One region of the Pantoea dispersa genome, then DNA from elsewhere that is predicted to be linked to it. Evidence: predicted binding sites of a transcription regulator. Region 1 holds the regulator's gene; the other holds the start of a gene.
What was found. The regulator ArgR, encoded in region 1, controls arginine synthesis, uptake and breakdown. The targets are predictions, from matches to a motif close to ANTGAATAAAAATACANT.
Positions count from the first base shown of each region.

Region 2: a site for ArgR is predicted at 4,478-4,495, ahead of argF (ornithine carbamoyltransferase). Genes of this name have one in related genera too.

Region 1 is NZ_CP082346.1:379,456-387,234, forward strand. Features, by position in the region: gene aaeB (p-hydroxybenzoic acid efflux pump subunit AaeB) at 1-1,570, shown strand, start outside; gene K7H94_RS01835 (NAD-dependent succinate-semialdehyde dehydrogenase) at 1,682-3,136, shown strand; gene K7H94_RS01840 (barstar family protein) at 3,152-3,421, shown strand; gene yhcN (peroxide/acid stress response protein YhcN) at 3,481-3,747, opposite strand; gene K7H94_RS01850 (YdgH/BhsA/McbA-like domain containing protein) at 3,851-4,117, opposite strand; gene yhcN (peroxide/acid stress response protein YhcN) at 4,208-4,471, opposite strand; gene argR (transcriptional regulator ArgR) at 4,964-5,434, opposite strand; gene mdh (malate dehydrogenase) at 5,855-6,790, shown strand; gene mscM (miniconductance mechanosensitive channel MscM) at 6,837-7,779, opposite strand, start outside.
Region 2 is NZ_CP082346.1:3,394,823-3,402,601, reverse strand. Features, by position in the region: gene K7H94_RS15950 (beta-N-acetylhexosaminidase) at 1-1,215, shown strand, start outside; gene ridA (2-iminobutanoate/2-iminopropanoate deaminase) at 1,329-1,715, opposite strand; gene pyrI (aspartate carbamoyltransferase regulatory subunit) at 1,794-2,258, opposite strand; gene pyrB (aspartate carbamoyltransferase) at 2,270-3,205, opposite strand; gene argF (ornithine carbamoyltransferase) at 3,447-4,454, opposite strand; gene rraB (ribonuclease E inhibitor RraB) at 4,617-5,036, shown strand; gene miaE (tRNA isopentenyl-2-thiomethyl-A-37 hydroxylase MiaE) at 5,093-5,854, shown strand; gene K7H94_RS15915 (YlaC family protein) at 6,017-6,499, opposite strand; partial or broken gene K7H94_RS15910 (flagellar biosynthesis protein FlhA) at 6,602-7,779, opposite strand, start outside.

The DNA.
Region 1 (7,779 bases):
CGCGGATGCCAGCGGCGGCCTGACGCTGGCGCCGCAGTTCGCCGTGGAGCGCTGCAGCGAAATTGTGCTCGGTATCCTGTGCGCCATTCTCGCCGACATGCTGTTCTCTCCGCGCTCGATCAAGAAAGTGATTGATGCGGAAGTGGATGCGCTGCTGGTGGCGCACTACCGCCTGCTGCAGCTGTGCGTGGCGCACGAGGATAAAGAGGAAGTCGACAAATCCTGGAGCGCGCTGGTGCGCCGCACGACCGCGCTCAACGGCATGCGTAGCCAGCTGCTGATGGAGTCGTCGCGCTGGAGCAACACCAGCCGCCGTCTGCAAATGCTCAACACGCTATCGCTGACGCTGATTACTCAGGCCGCTGAGACCTTCCTGATTCAGAATTCGCGCCCGGATTACATCCCGCCGCAGTATCGCCTGCTGATTGAAAAAGAGGTAACCAGCGTCAGCGACGTACATAAGCGCATGAAGCTGATGCGCCGCGTTATTGGCGTCAGCAGTAAAAGCGTGCCGTTTACCCTGGCCAGCTGGGTCGGCGCAGCGACCGAATATCTGCTGCTGATCAATGGCGTCAAAAGTAACAGCCGTATCACCACGCTGGAGGAGAGCATTCTGCAGCGTGAGGTGGTGATCCAGGCGCGTTCAGCGGAGACGCATCATGCGATGATCAATGGCGTGCGCACCTTTGTCGCCACCGCGCTGGGTTCGCTGTTCTGGCTGTATACCGGCTGGACTTCCGGCAGCGGCTGCATGGTGATGCTGGCGGTGATTACCGCGCTGGCGATGCGTATGCCGAATCCGCTGATGATGGCGAAAGACTTCTTCTACGGCATGGCCTTTGCGGTGCCGCTGGGCATGCTCTACTTCATCTGGGTATTGCCGGGCACCCAGCAAAGTGCCTTGCTGTTGTGTATCGCGATTGGCGCACTCGGCTTTATCGGCGGCATCTTTGTACAGCGGCGGCAGATTGGTACGCTGGGCGCGCTGATCGGCACCATCAACGTGCTGGTGCTGGATAACCCGATGAAGTTTGAGTTCAACGTGTTTCTCGATAACGCGCTCGGCCAGTGGATTGGCAGCTTTGTGGCGATGATGGTGATTTTGCTGATTCGTGACAAATCCAAAGCCCGTACCGGACGCAAGCTGCTGAATCGCTTTATGTATGCTGCGGTGGCCGCGCTGACCACCAATCAGGCGCGCCGGCGTGAGAACCATTTACCGGCGCTTTATCAGCAGCTGTTCCTGCTGCTTAACCTGTTCCCGGGCGATATCGACAAATACCGGATTGCGCTCACGCTGATTATTGGTCATCAGCGCCTGCGCAACGCGGAGGTACCGGTCAATGCCGATCTGTCGGCGTATCACCGCCAGCTGCGCGCCACCGCCGACCGCATTATTGCGGCCAGCAGCGATGATAAACGGCGCTACTACTTTGAGCGCCTGCTGCAGGAGCTGGACGTTTATCAGCAGAAGCTGCAGCACTATGCCGCCCCGGCCAGCGTGACGGAACCGGTGAAACGGCTGTCGATGATGCTGGATAAGTACCAGAATACCCTCATCCAAATCTGAAACTGGCCGCTGCCTGGCGCAGCGGCTGGCCTGATGCCACGCTGACCCTCATTGCCCGATTATTGCCATCTATACTTTCCTGACAGGATGCTTACTGACAGGAGAATAACGATGTCCACTTCCCTGCAACAACACGAACTGTTCAACACTGGCTACTTTGCTGACGGCCAGTGGCACACCGCCAGCAGCACCTTTGATGTCACCAATCCGGCCACCGGCGAGGTACTGGCGCAGGTGGCGAAAGCCGGCAAGGTTGAAACCGAACAGGCGATAGCCGCCGCACAGCGCGCTTTTCCGGCGTGGCGCGACAAAACCGCCAAACAGCGCAGCGAAATCCTTTATCGCTGGTACCAGCTGATCATTGAGCACAAAAGCTGGCTGGGCCAGCTGATGACCGCCGAGCAGGGCAAACCGCTAAAGGAAGCCGAGGGTGAAGTAGAGTACGCCGCCAGCTTTATTCAATGGTTTGCCGAGCAGGCGAAGCGCGCCAACGGCGAAATTATCCCGCCGGCCAAAGCCGGTTCACGCATTCTGGCGACGCGCGAGCCGATTGGCGTCGTCGCTGCCATCACGCCGTGGAATTTCCCGATGGCGATGCTGACGCGCAAACTCGGCCCGGCGCTGGCGGCCGGCTGCACCGGCATCATCAAGCCGGCCAATAACACCCCGCTCAGCGCCTTTGCGCTGGTGGCGCTGGCACAAAAAGCGGGCGTGCCGGACGGCGTGCTGAACGCGGTAGCCGGCGATACGCACGCCATCAGCGACGCCATCATGGCTTCCCGCGCGGTGCGTAAAATTTCCTTTACCGGTTCCACCGCAGTAGGAAAAACGCTGATGCGGAACGCGGCAGAAACCATGAAAAAAGTGTCGATGGAGCTGGGCGGCAACGCGCCCTATATCGTGTTTGACGATGCCGATATCGACGCGGCGGTGCAGGGGGCTATCGCCAATAAATTCCGCAACGCCGGCCAGGTGTGCGTCAGCGTTAACCGCTTCTATATCCACAACGCAATATACGACTGCTTTGTGCATCAGCTGGCTGAGGCGGTGGGCAAACTAAAAGTGGGCAATGGCGTGGAGCCGGGCGTGGTGGTCGGGCCGCTGATTGAGCCGTCTGCGGTGGAGAAAGTGGCGGAGCATGTCAAAGATGCGCTGAGCAAAGGTGGGAAACTGCTGGTGGGCGGCGAGCGCCATCCGCTGGGCGGCAACTTCTGGCAGCCGACGGTGATTGCCGATGCGCATGAAGAGATGCAACTGGCGCAGGAAGAGACCTTCGGTCCGGTGGCTGCCTGCTTCCGCTTTGACGATGAAGCTGAGGTGATCGCGCGCGCCAACAATACCGAATACGGTCTGGCGGCTTACTTCTATACGCAGAATCTGCAGCGCGTGTTCCGCGTTTCGGCGGCGCTGGAAGCCGGCATGATTGGGATCAACGAGTGCGCGGTCTCGACCGAGCTGGCGCCGTTTGGCGGCGTGAAAGAGTCCGGACTGGGACGCGAAGGATCGGTGCTGGGCATGGAAGAGTATCTGGAAGTCAAAGCGCTGCACCTCGGCGGTCTGGCGTAGCGAGAGGATGTCACCATGAGAACCGAGCGTTTCGACTTCAATGAAATCGTCGATCAGGCTCATTTCTACCGTCAGTTTTGCGAACGTTTCGCGCTGGCGGATCGCACCATTCACGATCTGGACGATCTGTGGGAAATGATCATTGGCGAGCAGATCCCGCTGCCGCTGGAAATTGCGTTCATCAATCTGGGGAAAGGGCAGAAACGCCGCTATGGTGCGCTGATATTGCTATTCGATGAGGCAGAAGAGGAGCTGGAAGGCCAGCTCCGCTTTAATGTTCAGTAGCACAACCAAAAAGGGCCCCGGCAGGCGGGGCCAAAGGGTTCGTCAGAATTGACGAGGAATTATTTGTACAGCTCTGCAGTCAGGTGATAGCTGTCACCGGTGCGCGCTTCAATCACTTTATACGCGCTGGCACCCTGCTCATCGGCTTTCTGAGAAAGCTGAGCGCGGTAATCCATAGGTGAGCCGCCTGTTCCGCTAACGGTAATAGTCTGGCCGGTAGATTGCAGATTCTGCGCGGATTCATCCGTTACCAGTTGGGCAGCCGAAGCGCCAAAAGCGAACAGAGAAAGCAGCGTAGCGGTTGCGATGGTTGTTTTGATTTTCATAATTCGTCTCCTCATTAGAATCAACAACCTGCGGCACGAAGAGGGTAAGCGGGTCGTCGATCTTCTCCCGGCGACTGCATAACGCCGGATCGATAGTTAAAGTTTATTTGTACAGTTCAGCCGTCACGTGGAAGGTGTTGTCCTGATTGTTCTCAATGATGCGGTAATGGCTGGCACCCTGAGCATCGGCTTTCTGGGACAGTTCCTGACGGATATTGGTCTGGTCGCCATCGACGCCGCTCACGCTAATGGTCTGATTCAGTGGCTGCAGATTTTCAGCCTGGGTGTTGGTTACCAGGGTGGCAGCACTGGCGCCAAAAGACAGAACGGAAGCCAGACTCAGTACAGCAATAGATAATTTGGTTTTCATGATTCACTCTCCTGAAATGGGGTGGGCAACCTGAGAGGCAAACGCCTCTCAAACGGGTCGCCGTTCACACTGCATCTTGTTCCGGCAAACTTATTTATAAAGTTCCGCGGTTGCGTGGTAGCTGTTGTCGTTATAAGCCTCAACAACGCGATAGGCTTTAGCACCTTGCGCTTCAGCTTTGGCGTTCAGCTGCTGATGGATATCCATCGGTGAGCCGCCAATGCCGCTGACGCTGATGGTGCCGACCGGCTGCAGGTTCGCTGCCTGTTCGGCGTTGATAGAATCTGCGGCGAAAGCACCAAATGACAGGGCAGATAGAACACTCAGGGTGGCGATAGTAGTTTTAACGTTCATGGTATTTTTCCTCGTCTTCTGTTTTTCTCTTTTTGATTTCGTGTGATTTGCATCACGAAAAGAAGTATAGATCTAATCACCCATGAAATTAATATCCCGCTAATAATGATTGGTTGTAATTCTTTATCCTTATGGCACATTTTTATAACGCAAAGTTATTAAAACCGCCTGGATCTTAACCAGGAGGGTGTATTTCCATTCAAAAACAATGATCTGCATCAAATTATCTTTTTGTGCGAAACAATGTGGTTGATCAAGCTGGCTTCGCGCTAAAAGCAAGAGATAACCGCTAAGCACTAATTGTAAAGCAGCGTAAAATAGCGCAAAGGGTTAAGCAGGCGAAAAGGTCGTACCAATACTTTCGCGTATTGAGAACCCGGCGGAATATGGCTAAGCGATTATTTTGTAAGGTGTTGGCGATAAAACAGCGGGAGAAACGCGGGCGGGCAGGCAAGGTTACCGGCAGGTGAACCGCCGGTAACATACAGGGTTTTATAGTTCCTGTTCGAATAACACCAGCACGGCGTCATACAGCTGCTTAACCGTAAAGGCGCGCGCTGGCGTAATAAAGATGGTGTCGTCACCGGCGATGGTGCCGAGAATGCCTTCGGCTTTGCCGAGGGAGTCGAGCAGGCGGGCGATCAGCTGGGCTGCGCCCGGGCTGGTATGAATCACTACCAGCGCATCGTTATAGTCGATATCCAGCACCAGATTCTTCAGCGGACTGGTGGTGGTAGGCACGCCCAGTTCGGCAGGCAGGCAGTACACCATCTCCATTTTGGCGTTACGCGTGCGCACCGCGCCAAACTTGGTCAGCATACGAGAAACTTTTGACTGGTTGATGTTGCCGAAGCCGTCTTCCTGCAGCGCCTGGACAATTTCGCCCTGAGAGCTGAACTTTTCTTCTTTCAGTAAGGCTTTGAACGCCTTTATCAGATCGTCTTGTTTAGATGGGTTTCGCATAAGCTACCAATAAAAGAGGGTTGCAGCAGGCAACAGGCCCGTCGCAGATAAATTATTATGCATTTAGATGAATTTTTATGCAATAAGCGGATGCGTGAATTCACGGCATGCGCGTGTGGGGCGGACATGATAACAGAGTTTTATCCTGCACCAAAATCGCGCGCTGGCGCGCAAAGCGAAGGTTGCAAAGTTGTTATATTATTGAAGTGGTAACAACAAAACGATGATCATTGCCGTCCATAGTCTTCTGGCTGCGACTGGATCATTCAGGCGACTTCTGAAGTGGAGATGTCTCGGGAGCCGATTGCGGCGTAATGTTATTGCGCGACAGGTGTGTCGCTATCGCCTGAGAAGTTGATTAAACTCGTAACCTGATGGATTTCCGGCATATCTCTGCCCCACCTTAATAAGGAGTTCAGGATGAAAGTTGCCGTTCTCGGTGCAGCTGGTGGTATTGGCCAGGCACTCGCTCTGCTGCTCAAGACCCAATTACCCGCAGGTTCAGCCCTCTCACTGTATGACATTGCCCCGGTGACACCAGGCGTCGCGGTTGATCTCAGTCACATTCCTACCGCCGTGAAAGTCGAAGGGTTCAGTGGCGAAGATGCGACGCCGGCTCTGCACGGCGCCGATGTGGTGCTGATCTCGGCCGGTGTGGCACGCAAACCTGGCATGGACCGCGCCGATCTGTTTAACGTCAACGCCGGTATCGTGCGTAACCTGATTGAACAGGTGGCGACCACCGCGCCAAAAGCGCTGATTGGCGTCATCACTAACCCGGTAAATACCACGGTGGCGATTGCCGCCGAAGTGCTGAAAAAAGCCGGGGTGTACGATAAAAACCGGCTGTTTGGCGTCTCAACGCTGGATGTGATTCGCGCCAACACCTTTGTCGCTGCCCTGAAGGGCAAACAGCCTACGGAGATTGAAGTGCCGGTGGTCGGCGGACATTCAGGCGTGACCATTCTGCCGCTGCTGTCGCAGGTTAAAGGCGTCAGCTTCAGCGAGCAGGAGATCGCCGACCTGACGAAACGTATTCAGAATGCCGGTACCGAAGTGGTGGAAGCCAAAGCCGGTGGCGGCTCGGCGACGCTGTCGATGGGCCAGGCGGCGGCGCGCTTTGGTCTGTCGCTGATTCGTGCACTGCAGGGCGAAGCCAATGTCGTAGAGTGCGCCTATGTGGAAGGCGACGGCGAGTACGCGCGCTTCTTCTCGCAGCCGCTGCTGCTGGGCAAAAACGGTATCGCCGAACGCCGTCCGCTCGGGCCGCTCAGTGATTTCGAACAGCAGGCGCTCAACGGCATGCTGGAGACGCTGAAAAAAGATATCGCGCAGGGCGAAGAGTTTGTGAAGTAACCCGCGCGTAAAGAAAAAACGCCCGGCGCATGCCGGGCGTTTTGTTTTACAGGCCACCGGATTTGAAAGTCCGGCTGGCAGCCGAACCGTTGCTGGCCGGCGTTTTGCGCCCCAGCGTTTCCATCCGTACCTGGAACGGCGGGAACGGCATCTCAATGCCATGCTCTTCAAAGCCGCACAGAATCAGCTGATGCAGCTCATGACGCAGCGGCATACGATGGCCCATCTCCGCCGCGTGCACGCGCAGCTCAAACAGCTGAATGCCCTGCTGCAGGTCCACCAGAAACACATCCGGCGCCGGCATATCCAGTACGTAGGTGCAGCGATCGGCCGCCTGCTTCAGGATGGTCGTCACCTCTTCGCTGTTAACGTGGGCCGGTGCCGGAATGGTCAGCACCACGCGCGTCACCGAATCCGACAGCGACCAGTTGACGAACTGCTCGGTGATAAAGGCCTTGTTCGGCACGATAATCTCTTTGCGGTCCCAGTCGGTAATGGTGGTGGCGCGGGTGTTGATGCGGGTGATGCTGCCGGTCAAATCGCGAATGGTCACGGTATCGCCGATACGAATTGGTTTCTCAAACAGGATGATCAGACCGGAGATAAAGTTGGCAAAGATCTCCTGCATCCCAAAGCCCAGCCCCAGACCCAGCGCCGCTACCAGCCACTGCAGTTTTGACCACTCCACGCCAATAATCGAGAAGCCAATCAGACCGCCGACCAGCATCAGCGCGTATTTGGTCAGGGTGGTAATGGCGTAACCGGTGCCGGGCGACAGGCTGAGGTGCTGCAGCAGCGCCAGCTCCAGCAGCGCCGGCATATTACGCACCAACTGGGTGGTAATGATAAAGATCAGGATGGCGATCAGCACGGCACCCAGCGTAATGGGCTGTACGCTCTCGACACCCTGCACCGTGGTGCTGGCATCCCACAGCGGAATGTTGTCGAGGAAGCTGAACGCGGAGTGGATCTCAGACCACAGCACAATC
Region 2 (7,779 bases), 1.0 Mb from region 1:
GTGATAAAGCAGGGATATCGCGGCATTCTTTCCACCGGTTTTTATCTCGACCAGCCGCAGAGCGCCGCGTATCACTATCGCAATGATCCCTGGCCGCAGGGGCTGAACGGCGTCGATCAACTGCGCGCCGACGATCAGGCGCAAAGCTGGCAGTTCACTATGCCGCGTCTGAAAGGCAGCGCGGTGCAGGGCAGTTTCACCCTGATTGAGGGCAAAAACGGCTGGCGCGGTTTTATCGATTTCAGCGGCAAGGCGCGGCGCCAGGTCAGCGACATTCGCTGGCTGTCGCCGACGCAGCTGACCTTCAGCGTCGACAGCTGGATGGGGCCGTTTCAGCCGGTGGTGACGCTGACGCGTGACAGCCTGACCGGCTACGTGCTGGTGGGCAACGTGCGCTATCCGACCACAGGCAGCAGGCTGGCGCAGATACCGGCCGGTATTGCTCCGGTAGTGCCCACGCCCGCTCAGCTGCAGCGTGATTTGCTGGGCGGTGAAGCGGCGCTGTGGGCGGAGAACGTGAATAGCCGGGTGATTGATACGCGGCTGTGGCCGCGCGCCTTTGTGGTGGCGGAGCGGCTGTGGTCGGCGCAGGATGTGACCGACAGCGAGAATATGTACCAGCGGCTCAGCGCGATTGATCGCTGGGGGGCGGTGTCAGTCGGCCTGCAGCAGCATCAGCAGGCCGAGGTGCAGATGATGCGGCTGGCCAACAGCAGTGATATCACTCCGCTGCGCGTGCTGGCGGAAGTGCTGGAACCCGCGCAGTATTACACCCGCCAGCACCTGAAGTTTCAGGCCGGGCATTATGACTATTTTGAGCCGCTGAACCGGCTGGCGGACGTACTGCCGGCCGAGAGCGAGCCGGTGCGGCTGCTGGATAAGCAGGTGGATGCGCTGATTGCCAATCGCGGCGATCATGCTGCCGCCAGCGCCCTGCGCCATCAGCTACAGCGCTGGCAGCGCAACAGCGATGCGGTGATGCCGCTGGTGCTGGGCAATTATCAACTGAAAGCACTGCAGCCGCAGGTGCGCCAGGTCGCAGAGCTGAGCCGGATGGGGCTGGATCTGGTGAACGCACTGGAGCGTAACCAGGCCTACGGCGCAGGCGAGGTGGCGCAGATGCACGCCCAGCTGGATGCGGCGGCGCAGGTGCAGGATGAAACGGTGCTGGCGCTGGTGCGACCGCTGGAGAAACTGCTGCGATCGTCGAGATAGGGAAGATTGGAAGTCACGAACTATGCAGGGGCATCATTGATGACGACCAGGCGATCACGCCAGGTGCGCACGGATACGCCCCCCTGCATGCTGTGTGAATGATGACAGCTAAATCAGCGACGTACCGCGATGGCTTCGATCTCAATCTTCACGTCTTTCGGCAGACGCGCCACTTCCACGCAGGAGCGCGCCGGGAAGCTGGCCTGATGCTCGGTGAAAAACGCTTCATAGGTGGCGTTGACCGTGGCGAAATCGTTCAGGTCTTTGACGAACACGGTGGTCTTCACAATGTCGCCCACCTGCAGGCCAGCGGCCAGCACAATCGCCTTCACATTCTCCAGCGATTGACGCGCCTGCGCGGCGATATCGTCCGGAACCGCACCGGTGGCCGGATCGACCGGGATCTGGCCGGAGGTGATGATCATGCTGCCGAGATCCACGCCCTGGACGTACGGGCCAATCGCTGCCGGGGCTTTTTCAGTACTGATTTCGCAAGACATTGTTTCTCCTTAGGCATGCGCGGCGAACCCTTGCCCGCCGCGAAAATGTTCGCCCCATTATAGGGAGGAAACGGGCGATTACCAGTGACCGAGCACCACGTGGCGCGCGAACTCTTTCTCGCAGTATTTACACTTCAGGTGCACATCGTCATCGCGCTGCTTCACTGCAAAGCTGGAGAACACCGGCTCGCTGCGGCTGATGCAGTTGCCGTTGGGGCAGGTCAGCACGCGCTCGATGCGTTCCGGCAGCGTTGGTGCGATCTTCGCCACCACTTCATACTCATCAATGCGATTCACCGTGGCGTGCGGCGCGTACACCGCCAGCTGATTGATCTGATCATCGGTCAGAAAAGTATTTTCGATTTTGATCAGATCCTTACGTCCCATCTCGCCCGACGGCAGATTAAGGCCGATGGTGATGCGCTGATCGGTTTCGGTGAGGCGGAACAGTGACAGTAGCTTAAAGCCGACCTGCGCCGGAATATGGTCGATCACCGTGCCGCGTTTGATGGCTTCAACCTGCAGTTTGTTATCGTGGGTCATCGTTCTGCTCCTTACAGTGCCAGTTCGCTATTCAGTACCAGCGCCAGCAGGGCCTGGCGGGCATAGATGCCGTTGCCGGCCTGCTGGAAATACCAGGCGTGCGGCGTGCTGTCGACATCGGTGGTGATCTCATCAATGCGCGGCAGCGGATGCAGCACCTTCATGTTATCGTGCGCACCGGCCAGGTCGGCCGCCCGCAGGATGAACTGCGCTTTCACGTTGGCATACTCTGAGGGATCGAGACGCTCTTTCTGTACGCGCGTCATGTAGAGAATATCCAGCTCCGGCATCACTTCTTCGATGCTGTCGTGGCGCGACCAGGCAATGTTCTGTTCATCCAGCATATCGGTGATGTAGGACGGCATCGCCAGCGCATCCGGTGCGATGAAGTAGAAGCGGTTGCCGCTGAACTTCGCCAGCGCCTGGGTCAGCGAATGCACGGTGCGGCCATATTTCAGGTCGCCGACCATCGCCACGTTGAGGTTATCGAGGCGGCTCTGGGTTTCCCGGATGGTGAACAGATCGAGCAGCGTCTGCGTCGGGTGCTGGTTGGCGCCGTCGCCGGCGTTAAGGATCGGCACGCCGCCCGAAAATTCCGTGGCCAGCCGCGCCGCCCCTTCCTGCGGATGGCGCATCACGATGGCATCCACATAGGTGCCAATCACCGAGATGGTATCGGCGAGGGTTTCCCCTTTCTTGCCCAGCGAGGTGTTACTGCCGTCGGCAAACCCCACCACCGACGCGCCCAGCCGGTGCATCGCGGTTTCAAATGACAGGCGGGTGCGCGTTGAGGCCTCAAAGAAGCAGCTGGCGATAACGTTGTGTTTCAGCAGCTCCGGCTGCGGATGGGCTTTCAGCTGGGCGGCGGTATGCAGCACCAGCTCCAGCTCATCGCGGTTGAGATCGTTGATGGAAATAATGTGCTTGCGATATAGCGGGTTGGCCATAGCTCTCTCCTCTGCGCTGCCGGATTGCGGACAAAAAAAAGCCCCTTTACAGGGGCTTTCTGGCGATCGATGAATGACGGAAAGAAACAGGTGCGCCGCCTGCATTCAGGCGTACGGGAGCGGCAAATTGTGCGCTGCGCTGTTGCATGTTTCCTCCGGCAAATTGTGGCGCATTATACGCATTCACTGAGCCGCATCAAGCAGAAATCACGCGCGAGGTAAACGTTTGCGCCGCGCGGGCTTAGCGCTGACTCAGCGTCGCCACCATCACCGCTTTGATGGTGTGCATGCGATTTTCCGCCTGGTCAAACACCACGCTATGGTCGGATTCAAACACCTCGTTGCTGACTTCCATGCCGTCATGCAGACCATACTGTTCAGCCATCTGCCGTCCGAGCGTGGTTTGGTCATCATGAAACGCGGGCAGGCAGTGCAGGAATTTCACCTGCGGATTGCCGGTCAGCGCCAGCATCGCGCTGTTCACCTGATAAGGACGCAGCAGGGCGATGCGCTCTTCCCACACTGATTTCGCTTCGCCCATTGATACCCAGACGTCGGTATAGATGAAATCAGCACCCTGCACGCCTTCGGCAATCTCTTCCGTCAGGGTGATTTTGCCGCCGGTGTGCTGTGCTGCCGCGCGGCACTGCGCCACCAGCTCCTCTTCTGGCCAGCAGCCTTTCGGTGCCACCAGCCGCAGATCCAGCCCCACCAGCGCCGCCGCTTCCAGCATGCTGTTGCCCATGTTGTTGCGCGCATCGCCGACGTACACCAGCGTCATCTCGCTCAGCGCTTTGCCCGGCAGATGCTCCTGCATAGTCAGCAGGTCAGCCAGCAGCTGCGTCGGATGGAACTCGGTGGTCAGGCCGTTCCACACCGGCACGCCGGCATATTCGGCCAGCGTCTTTACCAGCGCCTGACCGTAGCCGCGATACTGAATGCCGTCATACATGCGTCCCAGTACGCGCGCGGTGTCTTTCATCGACTCTTTATGGCCGATCTGGCTGCCACTCGGGCCGAGATAGGTGACGTTAGCGCCCTGATCGTAGGCGGCAACTTCGAAAGAGCATCGGGTACGGGTCGAGTCTTTTTCGAAGATGAGCGCGATGTTTTTGCCTTTCAGGTACTGGGTTTCGCTGGCGTTTTTCTTTGCATGTTTTAATTCACTGGCGAGTGATAACAGACCGGTGATTTCGGCTGGGGTGAAATCCAGCAATCTCAGGAAATGTCTCGAATACAGCTGACTCATACTGCGCTCCGTATTACATCAATAATGAATTAAAATTCAATCTAACCGTATGAATATGCATTTTCAACCCCAGCGATAAGAAACTTTCTGTTTTGTGTAGTGGCGCGCGAGGCAGTGTGGGAAAATAATTGCATTCACTGCCACCATTTTGAGGACACGCCCATGGCATACGAAGCATTGCTGGAAGAACAGCGCGAAGAGACGCGCCTGATCATTGAAGAGTTGCTGGAAGACGGCAGCGATCCGGATGCGCTTTACACCATCGAGCATCATCTCTCCTGCAACAACTTCGACTCGCTGGAGAAGGCCGCGGTTGACGCGTTCAAGCTGGGCTATGAAGTCACCGAGCCGGAAGAGCTGGAGCTGGAAGACGGCAGCACCGTGATGTGCGTCGACATCCTGAGCGAATCGGCGCTGAAGCCGGAACTGATTGACGCGCAGGTCGAGCAGCTGGTGAATCTGGCCGGGAAATACAACGTCGATTACGACGGCTGGGGCACCTACTTTGAAGATCCGGATGCCGAAGATGAAGACGACGGCGAAGAGATCGACGACGAAGACGATGACGGTGTGCGTCACTAAGCCCTGACGGGCGGCACGTGCCGCCCGGTAATTTTCCTGCCAGCAAAGAACCTCCGATGAATTACGCTTCGCTATTAGACCCCATTCACCAGTTTTTACAGTGCCGCACGCCGCAGGCGTGGATTGATGAAGCGCGCAAGCCGGAAAATCTCACGCTGCTGCTTACCGATCACATGGTATGCGAGTTGAAAGCGGCGCAGACCGCGGTGTGGCTGATTCGTAAATACGTCGCGGATAAACCCAGTGGTGACGCGATCCTGGCGTGGCTGCAGCCGTACGAAGATTTTATTTTCGGCGAGAATCACGACAGCGATTTTATCAATGCCCACAAGAATCTCAGCAAAAGCATTATTGTGCGCAATGAACTGCCGTGGGCTGATGAGATGGTGGAAAAGATGGTGCTGCTGATCAAAGAGGAGTTGCACCACTTTTATCAGGTGTGGGAAATCATGCAGGCGCGCGGTTTGCCCTATCGCAAGATCACCGCCAGCCGCTACGCCAAAGGGCTGCTGCGTGAAGTGACTACCCATGAACCGGATACGCTGGTGGATAAACTGATTTGCGGGGCGTATATCGAAGCGCGTTCCTGCGAGCGCTTCGCCAGCCTGGCGCCGTATCTGGATGCGCAGCTGGAGAAGTTTTACATCTCACTGCTGCGTTCCGAAGCGCGCCACTATCAGGATTACCTGACGCTGGCGGCACAGATTTCACCGAAGGATATCGCGCCGCGCGTGCGGGCGATTGGGGCAGCGGAAGCGCGTTTGATCAGCGAACCGGACGCTGAGCTGCGCTTTCACAGCGGCGTACCGGCGTTTTGATTTGGTGCGCGCGGCGAAACTTCCAGACCCAGCCTTCAGGCGTTGTCTTACTAACCGCCTTATCTTTGAATACCTTCTGTGTAAAGACGCTGGGGGTAGTAATTAAGCAGTGAGTCATTAAAGACTTATAAATACCATGGAAGCAGGAATGAATCTGCCCGATCAGATTTTCGCGGCGCGCTGATGGCCCCAGGTCAGGTAGTAGACATCATAAAAATCCACTTCTCCTTTCTGCTGCATCAGGCGATCGATGCCGCTGCGCACGCGCTCGGGCGTACCCGGATTCTCCAGGATCTTGTCCAGCGCCTGCTGTGAGACCGGCTGCACGTAATACCACTCGCCGTTGTAGCACACGCGCAAATCCAGCGTATCGATGTCCTCGAAGCGGTATTTCGGGTTGATGTCCAGCAGCATCAGAAAACTCATCACCAGCACGAACACCGTGGCGAACCAGAAGGCCGGCCAGCCGAGCATCTCAGTCGAGAAAATCAGCGCCACGCACAGGCCGTAGCACAGGTACATCACGCCCCACAGCCCCGGATGGGTTTTCAGGAAGTTAAAGCTAAAACGCGGCAGATTATCGCGCCGCTCTTCGCGGTTGAGCGTGTCGATTTCATCGATCAGAATTTGTTTAATCGCGTCCATTATTCACCTCTGAATATCACTGCCTGCCAGTAAACCACATAACAGTGAAGGGCGGCAGAGACAGATCAGCGGTGTTTTTTTATAACAGTTTTCCGTAACGCATCAGCTCACCTGCCCGACAATCTGCAGATTGGCATCGTCCGGCACCTCGTTATACGACAGCACATTCAGCCCGCTGGCGAACAATCGGGCGTAGCGTGCAATCAGCGGCCGCAGCTGCGGCGTCACCAGCAGCACCTGCGTCAGGTTCTGCGCTTTCAGCTGCTCCATCATCACCGGCAGCGTGCTCTGCAGCTGGGTGAGAATGTTAGGGTCGACCGGGAAGCTGTCCAGCGCCACTTTGCCGCCCTGCTGCGCCTGATTGAGCGCTGCCAGCAGCAGGTTTTCCAGGTTGTTATCCAGCGTATAGGCTGACAACGGTTTGTTGTCCGGCGCAATCGCCGCCACCATGGCGCGGCGCAGCGCGTAACGCACGTCGGAGGTTAGCAGGATCGGATCTTTGGTGATCGCCACGCTCTCCAGCAGCGTGGTGGCAATGGTGGTGATGTCCTTGAGCGATACCTGATCGTTGAGCAGCAGACGATACACCTTGAGCTGCAGACTGTAGTTCACGGCCGCGTTGAGATCCTCTGACAGCTTCGGTGCCACGCTCGCCAGCCGCTGATGCAGCTGGGTAATATCATCGTAGTTGAACAACTCGGGCAGGTTTTCGCGCACCACTTTGTTGACGTGGGTAGCCACCACGCTGGCGCAGTCGACCACCTGATACCCCAGATTCAGCGCTTTGGCTTTCTGCTCCGGCAGGATCCAGGTCACCGCCATACCGTACGCGGGATCGGTATCCAGCAGGCCGTCGATCTCACCGTACTGATCCGGCGTCGGCAGCGCCATCAGGCGGTCGGCGTGCACTTCGCCCACCGCAGTGCGGACGCCGTTGATCTTGATGGCGTACTGCGACGGCTTTAAGTGGAAATCTTCACGCAGGGCGATCTCCGGCAGCAGCACGCCGCTGGTTTCCGACACCACCTGGCGCACGCCGCGCATACGCTGAGTCAGCGGCGCGCCTTTGCCTTTATCCACCAGCGTGACCAGCTTGTAGCCCAGATTAAGGCCGATGGGCTCGACCAGCGGAATATTGTCCCAGCTGATGGTCGGCTGTTCGTCCGGCTGCGCCAGCGCCTGATTGATCGCCTCCATGTCGACATGGCTTTGCGTCGGCTTCTGCACCCCGCGGCTCTGGCGCCACGCGGCGAACAGCAGCAGGGCGGTGAAGGCGAGGA